Regions from separate parts of the Mesorhizobium sp. NPDC059025 genome, predicted to be linked through region 1. Evidence: riboswitches for the same ligand, from Rfam matches in the RefSeq annotation. Region 1 holds a riboswitch; each other region holds the start of a gene.
The links. Region 1 has a riboswitch for cobalamin ahead of bluB (5,6-dimethylbenzimidazole synthase). Riboswitches for the same ligand answer to the same signal wherever they lie in the genome.

Region 1 (4,291 bases):
CGCGGCGCGTACGCTCTGACGGCCAAAGGCGCGGCGCTTATTCCCGCCCTGCAGGCGCTCGCACGGTGGGGTGAAGAAGAGTTGCCCGAGCGCTGGACGCCGCCGGAACGGTTCTATGCCGCCCGACCCGTAGATTTCGACAAGCCGTCGGTGGCCCCCTCGGCGTCCTGATCGGCAACATAGCGGCCTGTGCGACCGGAGCGATCACGGCACGACCAGAGCGTTTCCGGTTTTCGGAATGCGGGAACGCTCTAATTTTTTCTCAATTTCAGACGGAAAACCGCTACGCACTTTTCCTTAAACTGCCCTAGGCGGGCACCGGCTTGGGCCCAAAGCGCTCAGCCGACTTGGCGCGGGCTTTTGCCGCCACCTCCTCGCGGTTGCGCGGCGGCTGGGTCGTCTCAAGGACGACAAGCAGCTCATGCGCGGCATTGGCGATGGTGCGCACGGCGTTGTCGAAGGCTTCCTTGTTGCGCATGGAGGGCTTGTTGGAGCCACTGATCTTGCGCACGAACTGCAGCGCCGCCTCGTGAATTTCGGTATCGGTCGCCGGCGGTTCGAAGTTAAACAGCGGCTTGATGTTGCGACACATGGATATCTCTCCCGTTTGATATATCCGGCGTTGCCCCTCGTTCCCGTTAGTGGCCTCTCAGGCTCCTAGTCCCCGTCCAGCGGCTCGGTACCGACCGGCTTGCCGTCACGGGCGAGCCTGATCTTCTCCACCTTGTCCTCGGCGGCCTTGAGCAGGCGATCGCAATGCGCCTTCAGCGCCTCGCCCCGTTCATATATGCGAATCGACTGGTCGAGCGGCACGTCGCCGCGTTCGAGATCGTCGACGATCTTCTCTAACGCATCCAGCGCCTGCTCGAAGCTCATCGCCTTGACGTCCTGGTTCGCTTCCTCAGCCATGGCTCATCCTTTCATCAGGCGGCCGACATGCGCTGCGACCGAAAATGCCAATCCGTGCAGGTCGTAGCCGCCTTCCAGCAAACTGACCAGCCTGTTTGAACTATGACGGCGGGCGCGATCCATCAACTGCCCGGTCGCCCAGTCGAAATCATCCTCGACAAGGTTGATCTCGGCCAACGGGTCACGATGGTGCGCGTCGAAACCGGCCGAGATGATCACAAGGTCCGGCGCGAAAGAATCGATCGCCGGCAGGACACGCGTGTTGAACGCCTCACGAAAGATATCGCTACCCGTCGCCGGCGCCAGCGGCGCATTGACGATGTTGCCGGCGCCAGTCTCGTTTCTGGCGCCGGTGCCAGGATAAAGAGGCATCTGGTGCGTCGAGCAATAGAGCACCGATGGGTCGTCCCAGAAGATGTCCTGCGTGCCGTTGCCGTGATGAACGTCCCAGTCGACGATGGCGACACGCTCGACGCCGTGCTTTTCCTGTGCGTAGCGAGCGGCAATCGCAGCCGTATTGAACAGGCAGAAACCCATGGCGGTGGTTTTCTCGGCATGATGGCCGGGCGGACGCGCGGCCACGAAGACATTGTCGGCCTTGCCGGTGAAAACGTCGTCCACGGCGGCATTGGCGGCGCCGATGGCGGTCAGCGCCGCCTGCCAGGTTTTGGGACTCGCCACCGTATCGGAATCGATGACGGCAATACCTTCCTGCGGAATCGCCCTGCGGACGCGCTCGACGAAATCCTTTGGATGGCAATAGAGAACAGTGGTCTCGTCGCCCATCGGCGCCTCGTGCCTGTCGAGGGCGGCAAAGGCCTCGTCGTCCAGAATCCGCTCGATAGCGCGCAGCCTGTCCGGTCGCTCCGGATGGCCGGCGGGCGTGATGTGTTCCAGAAAAATCGGATGGGTGTAGAGACGGGTCGTCATGGCGCCACCTTATCAGCAATGGAGATGATGGCCACGCGACAAGCATGAGAGCGTTTCCGTTTTCAACGGAAACGCGGAAACGCTCCAACTTTTATTTTAACGCGATTCCGGACGCAAAACCGTTGCGCGTTTGCTGGAATTGCTCAGCCTGTTGGGGAAAAGGCATCATCCGACGTCGACATCAGGGCTTTCCTTGCCCGCGAACTCGGCTAGGTTAGCCGCACTGTCAGGTGCCTGCCGCAAGGTGGGAGAATCGGGAACACGGTGAAAATCCGTGGCGTGCCCAACGCTGTGAGGGGGACCACTCGGCAAGAGCCACTGTCCGCGCAAGGACGGGAAGGCGCCGGCAAGCGGGACGAACCCGAGCCAGAAGACCGGCCAGGCAGAAATGGTCATCCGCATGGACGGGTGGATGACGCTGTTTCGATCGCAAGGGAAACGCGATGAACACCGTCCGCAACCATACATGTCATACCTCCGGAGATCCTGCCTTCGAGGATTTTGAGCGTGAGGCCATCTATCGCGCCATCTTCACGCGTCGCGACGTGCGCAGCCATTTCCGGCCCGACCCGATCGACGACGCTGTGCTTGCCCGCCTGCTCACGGCTGCGCACCACGCACCGTCCGTAGGCTTCATGCAACCCTGGAACTTCATCGTCATCCGCGACCAGAAACGGCGCGCGGCGGTGCGCGATCTGTTCCTGACAGCTCGAGCCGAGGAACTGCCGCATATCGCGGAGGATCGGCAGGCGCTTTACCGCAAGCTCAAGCTGGAAGGCATCTGCGAAAGCGCGCTCAATCTCTGCATCACCTGCGATCGCTCGCGCAGCGAGAACTCGCCGCTCGGGCGCTGGCACAATCCGCAAATGGATCTCTTCAGCACGGTATGCGCGGTACAGAATTTCTGGCTGGCGGCACGGGCCGAAGGGATTGGCGTCGGCTGGGTGAGCATCCTGAACGCCGAAGCGCTCAGAGATTTGCTCGACATCCCGGATCATATCGTGCCTGTCGCCTATCTTTGCGTCGGGCACGTCTCGGAATTTGCCACCCGACCCGACCTTGAACGCAATGGCTGGGGCTCGCGCCTGCCGCTCTGCGACCTCGTCATGAGCGAGACCTATGCCGGTGCCGGCGAGGATGTGCTGAAAGCCGCGGCCAACGCGATCGCGGGCAGAGGATGAGAAGTCAGGCAGCAGTCTTGCCGTCCACCAGCAAACCTTCCATGAGCGCGCGAAACGCATTAACCGCCTTTGTCGATATGGCGGCAGGATCATCGGAGTTTGCAATCCACTGCGCAGCATAGAGCGAGGCGCCGCTGATCAGCCGTGCCATCGCTTCAGGATCGATGTCGCGGCGAATAACCCCATCTTCCTTCAGCGCTGCAAGGTTCTTGGTTACCGACAGGATACAGGCGTTGGCATTGGGCCATTGCGCCGGATCACCAAGGACAGCGGGGCCATCACACAGCACGATGCGCTGGACTTCCGGATCGAGCGCCATTTCGACATAGCCGATGTTTTCGTCCATGAAACCCTGCCAGCGCGTCTCGGCCTTGGCGGAGACAGCATTGAGACGCGCCGCCATTTCGCAGTCGATCTGGGCGATCACGGCTTCGAAAAGCCCCTTCTTGTCGCCGAAATGATGATAAAGCGCGCCACGCGTCAGCCCCGCTTCGGCGGTGAAATCATCCATCGATGCGTTCGCGTAACCGACTGTCGCAAAGGCCCGCCGCGCAGAGGCAATCAGTTTCGCACGCGTCTCGGCGATCATTTCGCTGCGGGGTTTATGAGCTGTCCTCATTGGTGTTTCCTTTGCCGCTTCTGCTTTTCACATACGTCGCGTATATTTTTTTACATACACGACGTATATTAATTGACATACGTGACGTATGCAATTATCTCATTCGCATACGCCACGTATGTAAGTGGCGCACCCTCAAAATTCCAGGAGTGCTCCCATGCGCAATCCTTATGGTGAAATCTTCAGAGTCCCCGGGGCCAAGGGCTTCGCAGCCGCCGCCTTTTTTGCGCGGCTGCCTATCGCCATGGCTCCCATCGGTATTGTCGCGATGCTGTCCCAGGCGCGCGGCGAGTATTGGCTGGCCGGTGCTGTATCGGCCACCTTCGCCTTGACCAACGCTTTTGCCGCCCCACAGATCTCGCGATGGATCGACCGGCTCGGCCAGACTGCCGTGGCCGCCCCGACCACGGTCATCTCCGTCATCGCCTTCCTCACACTGCTCGCGGCCACCCATTATGACTGGCCGAGCTGGACCCTGTTCGTTTCGGCGTTCCTGGCCGCGGCGATGCCCAGCGTGCCGGCCATGGTGCGTGCGCGCTGGACGGAAAAATTCCGCGATCGTCCCGAGCTCAACACGGCCTTTGCCTTCGAGTCGGTCGCCGACGAACTGGTCTATATTGCCGGCGCCTCGCTTTCGGTAGGCCTCAGTGTG
Region 2 (4,291 bases), on a different contig from region 1:
TGGCAGGCCGGCAACGGTCAGCACCACATCGTCGGCCACCGCCGCAACCTGCTGGTTGAGACGCCCGGCAGCATCTCGGAAGCGACGCGCCAGCGCATTGTCCGGCACGATGCCAAATCCGACCTCGTTGGACACAACAAACCAGGGACCACGCGGTTTCGACAGTGTGGCGGTCAGCCTGGCGCATTCGTCCTCGATATCATGCCCGGCCAGCATATGATTGGTCAGCCAGAGCGTAAGGCAATCCAGCAGTACCGGTCGCCCGGCAGGCAGGCGCACCAGCAATTCGACAAGGTCGAGTGGCGCGTCCGCCGTTTCCCAGCCTTCGCCTCGACGAGCACGATGATGCGCGATGCGTTCGCGCATCTCGTCGTCGTAAGCCTGAGCGGTCGCGATATACGTCCAGGGCGCCGGCAGCGCCGTAACCAGTTTTTCGGCATGCGCGCTCTTGCCGGAGCGCGCACCGCCGATGATGAAGGTCAGGCGATCAGGCAAAGCTGTCGCGAAGGCTCGATGCCTGCCCGGTAAAGCGGCCGCGCACAACGCCGACGACCGCACCCAGCACAACCCAGAACACCAAGTTGGTCAGCGTAACCGCCACCACGAACTGGTGATGCAGGCCTTCCGGGATCGGCGTGTCGTAGCTCTCCGGCTGCGGCGCGCCAACGACGTGAGGCGCGACGATCAGCAAGATCGCGAGCACGGTAAGTGGCAAGGATCGGCGGAAGGCGATGAGCGCAAGGCCAATGGCCGTGGCGACGACGGTGGAGATCCACCAGGCTTGCCTTGGCAGCAAATCGGCAGCAGGCATCGCCGGCAATTCCGGCGGCAGGCCAAGGCCTGGCGCAAGCGTAAAGACGGCAAAACCGGCAAGCCCCCAGAACACACCCTGGCGCCAGTTGCCGATGCCGCCGGCGAATTCCGAGAAGGCGACAAGGATCAGCGCGAAACCGATACCGGTTACGACATTGGAGAGTACGTTGAACGAGAACCGCTCGATGCCGTCGGCGGGTGCCCAACCTTCCTCTTCCTCGGCCGGAGCAGCCGCGGGCGCTGGCGCAGCCGAACTCATTGCGTTGGTCCCGGCATCGGCAGCGGGGGCTGCAGGCGCAGCCGCATGTTCATGGCCGCCGGCGGCCTGTTCATAGACTTCCGCCTTCAGGATCAGGGGAACGGTTGCATAGGCCTGCAAGCAGGCGAGAACGATGCCGGCCAACAGGCCCGCGATCGCCGCGACAAACACGACGTTGCGAAAAACAGACATGGTGGGTTCCCCCTGAGTTAGTGGCAGGGGAACGCCATCGAGTGGCGTGCGTCGTGGGCGGCGTTGTGCACGGCCTCGATATGCGAGAAGCCGGTGAAGCCGATGACGAAGATGCCGAGCAGGCCAGCCATTGCCAGCTGAAGGAAGCGCGACTGCGAAGAGGTCGAAGCGCCGAGAGAAACGGAAGCGGTATTCATGGTCTGTCCTTTCGCCCTCCACCCGAGGGCATTACCGTCATTGCCGTCGCCGGCAGGTCTCCTGGCTTGCGGATCAGCGCCCTTCTCCACCTTCCCGAGACAAGCCTCAGTGGCATTGGAGAGGACTACCGCTCACAGTTGCGGGGGCAGCCACGGCTTCGGATGGTTTCCCCCTCCCCACCGTATTCCCTCTTGGTCCCGAAGGGACCGACGACGGCGGGAACTATAGAAAGAATTCTGGCGCCCGGCAAACCAAATTCCGCCATCGCCAGACGCATCCGCGTCATTGGTGACCTGCTGTCGTCGCTACATCGATTTCGGCAGATATCTCCAGGTAACAATGGCGCAGACGGCAGCAAGGCAACCAAGCGTGGCGAAAACCGATCCCAGGCCGAAGAAAGCCAGCACCAGCGAATAAACCAAAGGTGGTGTCAGCTCCGAGAAATCGAGGTAGGTGCGGTAAACTGCGGCCATCTGCGGCCGCTCGTAGGCGCGCACCGAGCGCATGAAGGCGGTGGAGCCGATCGCATCGAGTGCGATGGTGAACAAGGCGCCGACCAGGAGCAGGCCGGCGGTGGCGAGCGGGATGAATTCGCCGATGGCGCCGGCAAGCCACAGCGACACCGCCATCCCGGCAAAGGCGAGCGTCATCACGTTGCGTGCACCATAACGCTTGCCTGCCCTGCCCCAGAAAATGGCAGCGAACAGGAGAGCGTTGCCGGCCGAAACCAGCAAGCCCCCGGCAAGTTCACCCTGGCCGGTAATGACCATGAACAGCGGGCCGTAGACAAAGAACGTGGTCCAGTAGCAGGAACGGCCGAAAGCGATAAGCCAGGCCAGCCGCAACCGTGGCTGGCTGACGAAGCGCCCGATATTGGCGAACGGATTGATGGGGCGGCTCTTGCCCGGCACGATCATCGGATTGTCGCCAAGCCGGTAGTACCAGAACAGCGCAAGCAGGCAGAGTGCAAAAACGGCCACGGCTCCATGCGCAGCATAAATGCCGTAGCGTGTGTAGAGGAAGATACCGAGCGTCGGGCCGCTCGTCCAGGCGATCATCGACCACGCCATGCGCAGGGACTCAGCCTGCATGAGGTCGGTCTTGCGGATATGGTCCATGATGTAGAGGTTGAGCGTGATCGACAGCGCACTCGCGCCCATTACCCGGCAGAGCATGCCGATGATCTGACCAGGCAGCGAATGGGTGACGAAGAACAGCGAACCGATCGCAAGCAGCAGCGCACCGGCTGTGTAGACCCATCTGCGTGCGAAGCGGTGGATCAGCATCGGCATGAACAGCGTGACCGAGAGACCAAGCAACGAGACGATCGTATAGAGGATCGAGACCGTCTGCTCGTTCCTCAGGATCTCATAGGCCTGGATCGGGATAACCGAGGCAACCGTGGCTCGCGCGGCAGATTCGATGGCGTAAAGCGAAGCAAAGGTGCGCGCGTCCGCCGGCGGAACCGCCGGTAGCCAGATCGGATGGCGGACATGCGTGGACATGGATTCCCAAACTAACGACTCGCAACGGGAAATCTGCGTCGCCGATGGCCGGGCCGGTAGCAGGAAACCGACGCGCTAGCGCCGGAATGCGAAGCCGGCCAACCACTTTGCACCGGCTGGCACAACGATAGGCTGCCGCATCAAGCTTGTGAGGATCGATCAGTGCGTTCTTCGTGAGCCTGGATCGACAAAGGCCACGGCAACCGCGGCTGCCAAGGCTATCGCAGAGACGATCAACATCGAGCTCAAAAGCGTATTGACAGTTCCCGACGCGCCGAGGAACTGCCCCGCCACCGCGACGATCAACGCCCCACCACCGATCGACATTGCTGCTGCCAGTCCCGCTGCGGTGCCTGCCATGCCCTTTTGGATTGTCATGGCCCCCATATTGGCGGCGGGCAGCGTCAACCCATTGCCAAGGCCGATGAACATGCACGGGCCGAAAAACGCCAAGGGATGCGTAATATCGAACGCGGACAGAACCAGGCCAAACAGGAGCCCGCCACAGGTCAGCAAACGAGCAGCGATGAGCAATGTGGCCCGAGGCACCCTCAAGCCATAACGGCCGGTCAGAAAACTGCCGCAGATAAAGCCCGCGGGGACCATCCCCATGAAAAGGCCGAGCAGCGCACTCGATCCACCGACCACCAGAGGTGCACCGGCCAGGAAGATGTAAAGTATCCCGGACGATGAGGCCATCACGACTATGTAAGCCCAGAACACAACCGAACTTAGCAGCCGTCCATATGAGCCGAGATAGACCCCGCTTCGCCTGACTGGAGAGAGTGTCTCGCTCAGTTCTCGTTTCGACAGAGAGAGAATAATTGCGCCAAAGGCCGCAAGAACGACAAAGATCGTCCGCCACCCCAAGAGTTCATCCAGCGTTCCTCCTAAGGTAGGACCGAGCATCGGCGCCAAGGCCCATGCCATCGCGGCGTAGCCCACCCTGCTCGTCCCCTCATATTCATTCGATGTTTCTTTGATGGCGACAAGAGCCACGCAAAAGCAGGCGGCAATCGAAGCTTGCATTGCGCGGAACACGAGGAAAACAACAATATCAGGGGCTAGCGCGCAACCGATAGAAGCCAGAATGAAGATCGAGAGCGAGACCAGCGCCACGGGTCTGCGTCCGTATCGATCCAACATCGCGCCAGAGATCAGTTCCACGAGCGCGGTCACAATCGCATACCCCGCGACCGCAAGGCTGATCAGCTCGAAGTCCACACCAAATTCCATCGCGATCTTGGGCAGCGACGGCGATATGATGTTGACAGGCAGCACCGAGAGTGCGGACAGCAGGACAAGAATGACAAATCGAGATTTC
Region 3 (4,291 bases), on a different contig from region 1:
TTGCCGGGTCGCCGGCCAGGTAGGAGACAGAGTGAAGCTGCCCGTCATCCGCCACCAGCATTGCCATCTGGTCGGTGCAGACATTCATGGAAACGACACGCTTCGGCACTTCAGCGGCTAGGGCGGCGCAGGCGCCCGCTAGAAACAGGTTACCTGCCATCAGGCTCAAGGGCAGAGTTCGTCCATAGCGGCAGGAAGCCCTGCCGGTAGTCGTCGCGATCTGTACCCTTGCCTGCATCGTCATCTCCGCGGTTCAGAATGTCCGGGTGAGGCTCAGATTGAAAGTGCGGCCGGGGGCGCGGTAGTCCGTCACCGTAGAATAATCGGCGTCGAACAGGTTCTCGACCGCGAATTTCACCTGCGACGAGGCATCCAATGCGTAGAGCGCGGTGAAGTCCACCGTGACATAGTCCGGCAGCTTCGTCGTGTTGGCGGCATTGGCGTAGCGCGCCGCCCCGTAGAGCAGGCGCGTCGTCAGGTCCAACTGCTCGGTCGGGCTATACGTAACCTCGGCCATTGCTTTGAGCCGGTCGCGGTAGGGGATGTATTTGTCGTTGTCCTGGTTCAGCGGTTGACGGACATCGAGGCTCACCTTTCCATTCCATTCGGTGCTGAACCGGTGCGCAAGTGCCGCTTCGAAACCCGTGATACGTGCCTTGGCGACATTGAAGGGCAGGTAGGTCGGCGGGTTGGAGGCGATCGCGTCGGTCAGCCAGGTTTGATAGAACGCAACATCCAGATTGGTGTCGGCGCTCGCCTGCCAGTTCAGCCCGATCTCATAGGATTTGGACTTTTCCGGCTTGAGGTTCGGATTGGAGTAGTTCGGATAATAGAGTTCGTTGAAGCTCGGCGCCCGGAAGCCGGTGGCATAGGATGATCGCAGTCTCAGGTCTGGCAGGATCTCATAGCTCGCGCCGACATTGTATGTGGTGGCGCCGCCGAACTGGCCGTTGTGGTCATAGCGGATGCCGCTGTCTATGGTGAGCGCCTCATAGGACAGCGAGTACTGGCTGAACACCGCAGCGAGCGTTCGCGCCTTCACATCGAAGTTGACGGTCGAATTGACCTGTTCGCGATAGATTTCGGCACCGCCGGTCAGCACATGCGCAACGGCACCGGTGTCGAAATTCTTCGTGGAGTAAGCGAAAAGGCCGTAGCGGCTGGAATTGAAACGGCCGTCGCCTGCGACGCCATCGCGGAAGTTGCGGGAGCGATCGACCGAACTCGACAGCTCGACGGTCGAGGACCAATCTTCGGAGTGTCTGATTTCGGTACCGAGCTTGCCGGCAAAACTTGTCGTATCGACTTCGTTGGCGCCAGGATACGAGTCGTCGTACTGGCCGCGGCTGCGGGCAAGCAGAGCGTCGCCGTAGATCCGGCCCCAGTCGAACTGCTTCGACAGCGAGGCATTGATCGAGCCGAGCAGGAAACCGTCATCGTCCGGTTCATGGCCGTAGGCGGTCGGCAGCGTGAAGTCGTAGCCTCGCGTGCCGGTCAGGCTGCCGCCGAGGGAATAGTCGACGCCGCTTCTGCTCTGGCCGCGTACATTGCCGGACAATATGCCGCCCCACGGATAGCTCACACCAGCTGTTACCGAGCCACAGCTGTTGCGGCCGTCTGCGCAAGGGCCGCCTTGCCTGGTGATGATGTTGACGACGCCACCCATGGCGTCGGAGCCGTATTGCGCCGAATGCGCGCCCTTGGCGACCTCAATGCGCTCGATTGACTCGAGCGGAATATTGCCGAGCGAGGCGGTGCCGGTAGTGGCCGAACTTGCCCTCACGCCGTTGATCAGCACCAGCGTCTGGCTGGCCGACATGCCACGCAGATAGAGGTTGGATGCAGCACCCTGGCCGCCATAAGAGACGATGGAAACGCCGGTGTAGGATTTAAGCAGGGAAGGCAGGTCGGGAGCAGCCGAGTGCTCGATGCTCTCACGGTCGACCACCGTTACCGACGAGGTCGAACGCTCCAGCGTCGTCTCGCGTCGGAGCGGCGTGGTGATGACAATGCGTTCCAGCATCGTGGCATTGCCGGGAATGTTGTTGTTCTGAGCGCCGGCATGGCTTGCGAAAGCCAACAATGCTGTGCTGGCAAGCAAGAATGTCTTCTTCAAATCCGCCCCCAAAAGGATTGACGGCGCGGTCGAGCGCCGTGAGGTTCATTTCGAACCGCAGACGGATTGGCTAGGACAGATTTGCGTTCAGTCGCACTTCCTGGCCGTTCTCGCATGCGGCAACACTTCACGTGTCACCGCCACGGACGACCGCGCCTGATCACCCCTCGTGATCAAGCATGGGTGACTGGAACAGGCAGGTCTCCTGACTTCCGTGTCATCGCCCATTTCCGCCTTCCCGGTCGCGCGAGGCGGCCAGTGGCATCATGGAAGAAGGCTCAACGGTTACAGTTGCGGGGGCAGTCGCGGCTTTGACCGATGGTTCGGCCGCACCGTGTTCCCTTTTCATCCGCCTCGCGGCGGAACCAGCTCCAACCCGAAGCTAGCCGCGGCAATGCCGAGCGTCAACCGGCTAGGATGTGGAGCAGCGGTGAGCGGTCCGAGCGAAGGTTGGAGGGTCAGCCGTAGTGGAACCGCGGTTTCGGGCCAGTACCGGTGAATTGCACGCCGACGCGGTCGTTGCGGCGCCAGCGCACCAGCGATTCATAGGCGACACCGTCAACAGGGACATAGAGGCTGAAACGTTCAGGAATGATGGCATCGGCGGCCACCTTGAGTTCCGCGCCATTCGTATGCTGGTTGCGCACCACGCACGGGATTTCCGAATTGTGGATGCTGGTGATGATGGTAGCCCCTTTGAGCACACGTTGCCGATGCTCGCGATCGTGATGGTTTGCTTCCTGCTCGGACATGACGGTAGGGACTCACGCTGCAGACCTGATATTTTAGGAAAGGCGCGGAGAACATCAATGCCACCGCGAGCTGTGTCGGCGATTTGCCGCAAGGGATGGCTAACCGTCCGTCAAGATCCGGGCTAGCTGCTGTCCACTAAGATGCCGGGACGCGGAACCTCGAATGCCTGGAAGGAAATGAAACCGGGGGATGCATTCGCATCGCTGGCAGCGTGGCGGCTCGTAACATTGCTGCAATGTGACGCCCGGAAACAGGCCGCCTGTGAAACAGTTCGAGGTCGGCAAATGCGTTTGTTCTATGTCGTATGCATCGGTGTATTGCTGTCGGCGTGCCAGAATACACGCGATCGGGAACGATGCCTGTCATATGGGTTCGATGACGACACCCCCGATTTTTCGCGATGCCTGCAAAGGTTCGACATTGAAAGGGATCGCAGGGACTATCGCTCGCGAGATGGCGAACGATATGAGGGCTGACCGCGTCCACTCCTGGAGTGCCGGGTTTCGATGGAAGTGAGCTTTCATGCATATTCTGATCGTTGAAGATGATCGCGAACTCGCCTCTTCCCTCAAAGCCATCATGGAGGGCGCGATCGGCATATCCGACACCTTTGGATCCATTGCCGAGGCCGAAGCCGCGCTTATGGCTCATAAATTTGATCTTGTGGTCATCGACCGCAGGCTTCCAGACGGTGATGGACTCTCGCTGCTTCCGGTGCTGAGACGGCTGCAACCGCGGCCAGCGACCCTGGTCCTGACCGCGCTGGATGATCCGTACGATATCGCCTCGGCCCTGGACAAAGGCGCCGACGAATATGTCGGCAAGCCGTTCGAACCAACGGAACTTGTCGCCCGTGCACGTGCGGTCCTGCGCCGCTACAGCCTGGACGTGCTGGGTTCGACCCAATTCGGCAATCTGGCCTTCGATCTCAACCACCGGATGGCGAGCGTCGGGCAGAAAGTGCTCGACATTCCGCGGCGTGAACTTGCGATACTGGAAACGCTGATGCGTCGCGCCGGCCGTGTCGTGCAGCGGGAAACGCTGGAGTCCTCCGTCTATAACATCGGTGAGGACATCGAATCGAACGCGCTGGATTCACATATATCGCGCCTGCGCAGGCGCTTGCGCGATGCCGACTGCGAGGCCGTCATCAGGAGCGTGCGCGGCATCGGCTACATGCTGGTTCTGGAGTGACAGTTTGAACCGCTCGATCGCCTTTCCTGTCGCTGCGCTCCTGGTCGTCGGCATGGCGATCGTGATGCTGCTCGGCACGGTTCTGACACTTGCGATCATCGTCAGCATCAGCGCGGAAGACCGCCTGCAGATCAACACCAGCGAACTGTCCCGTACGCTGGGTGCCGCCATCGCCTATGATGCCGATGGCCACCTCACGCTCGACAGGCAGAAGCTTGCCACGAACAT
Region 4 (4,291 bases), on a different contig from region 1:
AACTCGCAGGCCGCCGAGATGCGGACGCCGCTGGCGCGTGCCGCCTGCAGCACCGTCTGGCCGGGCACACATTGGCCATCGACATTGGAACTGGCGAAACGGACCGGCACCGTCGCCTCGGCGGGCACAACTGCTCCTGCCTCGGTGGTGGCCGGGGGCGGGACCTCCACGGGGGGGGCGCCGAAACTCTCCTGGTGGTAGTGCGCCATGTCGAAGCCGGTCGCCTCCAGCATGGTGCGCACGGCACGCATGAATGGATCCGGTCCGCAGCAGAACACTTCGCGCTCGTGGAAGTCGGGCGACAGAAGCGGCAGCCTGACGGCGTCGATCCGCCCCATATGGCCGAACCAGCTTTCGCGGCTCGACCGCTCCTCGATCATGAAACCGAGCGACAGGCCGGGCATGTTGGCGCCGAGAAGTTCCAGCTCCTTGCGGAAGATGATCTCTTCGGGCCGCCTGGCGCAGTTGACGAAGGCGATGTCCGTCCATGGTGCGCAGTCGTTCAGCCAGCGCAACATCGACATCATCGGGGTGATGCCGGAGCCCGCCGAAATGAAGAGATATTTCCCGGCGGCGTGGTTGTGATGCGAGAAATCGCCTGCCGGGCCGCGTGCCTTGATGCGCGATCCGCGCTTGAGGTTGTCGAACATCCAGCGCGTGCCGATGCTGCCGGCCTGCGCCTTGACGGTGATGGAGATCGAGAACGGCCGCGATGGCGACGAGGCCAGCGTATAGGTGCGCATCAGCGGACCATCGGCCGTCGGCAGCTCCAGAGTGATGAATTGGCCCGGCTTGTAGCGGAACCAGGTCTGCGCGTCCGAGCGGAAGGTGAAGGTCTTCACCTCCGGCGCTTCGTCGACGATGCCGGCCACTTCCAGCACCTGGAGGCGGTCGTTCCATGGCGTCATCTCGTCGAGATGGCGATAGAGGTGGACACCCGTCATGGCGTTCATCGCAGTGGCCTCAAGCAACGCTGCGCAGCGCGGGTCTTTCGCCTTCGGTCAGCCGAGGCTCCATGAAGCGCGCATACCATTCGACGAACTGGATCACGCCGCCTTCATGCAGCTCGGAATAGGGTCCCGGCTGATAGGCCGGCGAGTTGATGCCGAACGCATTCTCCTCGACGATGCGGCGGTCCTCGTCATTGGTCAGCGTCCAGACGTGGATCAGGTTCTGGAGGTTGTAGTCGACGCCCTCGACGGCATCCTTGTGCACCAGCCATTTGGTGGTCACCGCCGTCTCGGTGGCGCTGATTGGAAGAACGCGGAACGTGACCGCGTGATCGCCCAGGATATGATTCCACGTCGTCGGGTAGTGGTAGAGCATCAGGGTGCCGATGCGGTCGGTGGCGACGCTGTCGGACAGGTTCCGCTCCACCGCGCGCTGGCCCGTCATGGTGTAGCTTACGGCGTGCGGCAGCAGCGGCGCGCGCGTCGTGCGATACTGGCCGGCCGTGTCGATAACGAAACGCGACGGCAGTCCCGATGCTTCACAGCGCGCCCAGTGTTCCAGAAGCTCGGGGGCGTCCTCGACACCGTTGACACCGGTCACGGTCGGGGCCTCGGGGAAGGTCTTGCAGAGCTCCGGATGGTTGCCCGCGCAATGGTAGCATTCGCGGTTGTTTTCCCAGACCAGCTTCCAATTGCCTTTTTCGACGATGGTGCTCTCGAAGGCGATCTTCGCATCGGCCAGGCGATGCGGGAGGAAGTAGGGCTCCATCATCTGGCGGAAGGGCGCAAACTCCGCCGGCTGGTCGGCCAGGCAGACGAAGATGTAGCCGCCGGCGCTTTCGCAGGCGACCGGCTTCAGGCCGTAGTCGTTGCGATCGAAGCCTTCGGCCATCTGCCGGGCAAACAGCAGCTTGCCGTCGAGGTCGTAGGTCCACTGATGGTAAGGGCAGACCAGGCGCGCGGAGGTGCCTTTGTCGGCGGTGCAGACGCGGCTGCCGCGATGGCGGCAGGAATTGTGGAAGGCACGGATCCTGTTCTCGCGGTCGCGCACCAGGACGATCGGATAGGCGCCGATCTGGACGGTGAAGAAACTGCCGGGCTTGGCGATCTCGCAATCATGCCCGACGAACAGCCAGTCGCGATACCAGATCAGCTCCATGTCGAGCTTGAAGAAATCCGGATCGGTGTAGAAGGGCTGTTCCAGCGAGAAGCCATCGCGCCTCGCGCGAATGAGCTTCAGCATTTCATGACGTGCGTCCATGTCCTGTCCTCGTCAAAGGACTGAACTGGTGGTGATGGAGGGTAGATGGCCGTACTTGACGGTCTTGGACCGGCGCACGGCTTTCTGCCTCTTGACCGCCCACCGCGATCAGTCGAGTTCCAAAAAGTCCACGGCTGGTTTCCGGGCTCCGAAGCTGTCCTTGTGGGACCGTCTCGACACCTTCCCAGGCTTTCGCCCAGTGGTCTGTCGTCGAGACAGAAGCTTCGCTACCGTTGCGGGGGCAGCGCCGGCATCAAACCGGCTTCCCAATTATCCCTCCGGCGTGGTTCGCCGGAGAGCACCTTGAACATGGTGATCTGATCACGGACGCCGTGCCGGTGCGATGACGAAAGCGACATCGGCGCAGTGTAAAGACGACAGGGCGGAATTACTCAGCGGCCTCGGCTATCGGCGAGGGCACATAGTTAAGGATCGGTCCAAGCCAGCGCTCAACATCGGTGACGGCCATGTCCTTGCGCGCGGCATAATCCTCGACCTGATCGCGCTCGACCTTGGCGACGCCGAAATAGTAGCTTTCGGGCTGGGCGAGATAGAGGCCGGATACCGACGAGCCGGGCCACATCGCCATGCTCTCGGTCAGGCGCACGCCAATCCGCTCTTCCGCCTTGAGCAGGTTGAACAGCGTCACCTTCTCGGTGTGGTCGGGCTGGGCTGGATAGCCGGGGGCAGGGCGAATGCCGCGATAGGGCTCGCCGATCAGGTCGTCTGGCACGAGGTCTTCATCGGCAGCGTAGCCCCAATATTCCTTGCGCACCTTCTCGTGCAGGCGCTCCGCGAAGGCTTCGGCAAAGCGATCCGCCAGCGCCTTGACCAGGATCGAATTGTAGTCGTCATTGGCGCGCTCGAAGCGCTCGGCGATCGCGACCTCCTCGATGCCGGCCGTCACGACGAAGCCGCCGATATAGTCGGGCCTGCCGCTCTCGCGGGGGGCGACGAAATCGGAAAGCGCGACATTCGGCTTGCCGTCACGCTTGGTCAGTTGCTGGCGCAGCGTGAAGAAGGTGGCGAGCTCGGTGTCCCGGGCTTCGTCGGCAAACAGCTTGATATCATCGCCTGTGGTATTGGCGGGCCAGAAGCCGAGGACGGCTTTCGGCGCGAACCACTTCTCGTCGATGATCTTCTTCAGCATCGCCTGCGCGTCGTCGAACAGTTGCCGTGCCGCCGGCCCCTGCTTTTCGTCTTCGAGGATCCTGGGATAGCGCCCCTTCAATTCCCAGGTCTGGAAGAACGGCGTCCAGTCGATGTAGCGGGCGAGTTCGGCCAGGTCCCAGCTTTCGAACACCCTGGTCCCGAGGAATGAAGGTTTCGGCGGCTGGTAGCCGGCCCAGTCGACCTTGTGGGCATTGGCGCGCGCCTTGGCCAGCGGCAGGCGCTGTTTGTCCCGTTCCGAGCGCTCATGCGCCTCGGTCACCTTGCGATACTCGGCCTGGATGGTCTCGACATAGCCGGCCTTCATGTCGGGGGAGAGCAGGCTGGAGACGACGCCGACCGCGCGGCTGGCGTCGGTGACGTAGACGGCCTGTCCCTTCTGGTAGCGCGGATGGATCTTGACCGCGGTGTGGACGCGGCTCGTCGTCGCCCCGCCGATCAGGAGAGGGATATCGAAACCCTCGCGCTCCATTTCCGAGGCCATATGCACCATCTCGTCCAGCGACGGGGTGATCAGGCCGGAGAGACCGATCACGTCGACCTTTTCGTTGCGCGCGGTTTCGAGGATCCTGGCCGCCGGCACCATGACGCCGAGATCGATGATCTCGTAGTTGTTGCAGGCGAGGACCACGCCGACGATGTTCTTGCCGATGTCGTGGACGTCGCCTTTCACGGTGGCCATCAGGATCTTGCCGGCGCTCTGGCGTTCGCCATTGTCGATGCCTGCGGCGGCATTGGCGAGCTTTTCGGCCTCCATGTGCGGCAGCAGGCCCGCGACGGCCTGTTTCATCACGCGGGCCGACTTCACCACCTGCGGCAGGAACATCTTTCCCGCGCCAAACAGGTCCCCGACGACATTCATGCCGGCCATCAACGGGCCTTCGATGACATGCAAGGGGCGCTCGGCGTT

Region 2: another riboswitch for cobalamin. It lies ahead of ACFWYE_RS00690 (CbtB-domain containing protein); the one in region 1 lies ahead of bluB (5,6-dimethylbenzimidazole synthase).
Region 3: another riboswitch for cobalamin. It lies ahead of ACFWYE_RS14925 (TonB-dependent receptor domain-containing protein); the one in region 1 lies ahead of bluB (5,6-dimethylbenzimidazole synthase).
Region 4: another riboswitch for cobalamin. It lies ahead of ACFWYE_RS11060 (aromatic ring-hydroxylating dioxygenase subunit alpha); the one in region 1 lies ahead of bluB (5,6-dimethylbenzimidazole synthase).

What each region holds. Positions count from the first base shown of each region.
Region 1 is NZ_JBHYIM010000006.1:161,625-165,915, forward strand. Features, by position in the region: gene ACFWYE_RS16300 (winged helix-turn-helix transcriptional regulator) at 1-171, shown strand, start outside; gene ACFWYE_RS16305 (DUF2277 domain-containing protein) at 308-592, opposite strand; gene ACFWYE_RS16310 (exodeoxyribonuclease VII small subunit) at 658-909, opposite strand; gene ACFWYE_RS16315 (histone deacetylase family protein) at 913-1,839, opposite strand; cobalamin riboswitch at 2,051-2,237, shown strand; gene bluB (5,6-dimethylbenzimidazole synthase) at 2,283-3,020, shown strand; gene ACFWYE_RS16325 (TetR/AcrR family transcriptional regulator) at 3,025-3,639, opposite strand; gene ACFWYE_RS16330 (MFS transporter) at 3,797-4,291, shown strand, end outside.
Region 2 is NZ_JBHYIM010000001.1:150,820-155,110, reverse strand. Features, by position in the region: gene cobU (bifunctional adenosylcobinamide kinase/adenosylcobinamide-phosphate guanylyltransferase) at 1-495, opposite strand, end outside; gene ACFWYE_RS00695 (CbtA family protein) at 488-1,264, opposite strand; gene ACFWYE_RS00690 (CbtB-domain containing protein) at 1,282-1,461, opposite strand; cobalamin riboswitch at 1,495-1,688, opposite strand; gene ACFWYE_RS00685 (MFS transporter) at 1,768-2,967, opposite strand; gene ACFWYE_RS00680 (MFS transporter) at 3,127-4,291, opposite strand, start outside.
Region 3 is NZ_JBHYIM010000005.1:300,139-304,429, forward strand. Features, by position in the region: gene ACFWYE_RS14920 (ABC transporter substrate-binding protein) at 1-238, opposite strand, end outside; gene ACFWYE_RS14925 (TonB-dependent receptor domain-containing protein) at 254-2,023, opposite strand; cobalamin riboswitch at 2,294-2,501, opposite strand; gene ACFWYE_RS14930 (PilZ domain-containing protein) at 2,575-2,868, opposite strand; gene ACFWYE_RS14935 (response regulator) at 3,392-4,063, shown strand; gene ACFWYE_RS14940 (sensor histidine kinase) at 4,068-4,291, shown strand, end outside.
Region 4 is NZ_JBHYIM010000003.1:652,462-656,752, forward strand. Features, by position in the region: gene ACFWYE_RS11055 (2Fe-2S iron-sulfur cluster-binding protein) at 1-944, opposite strand, end outside; gene ACFWYE_RS11060 (aromatic ring-hydroxylating dioxygenase subunit alpha) at 964-2,211, opposite strand; cobalamin riboswitch at 2,326-2,532, opposite strand; gene metH (methionine synthase) at 2,600-4,291, opposite strand, start outside.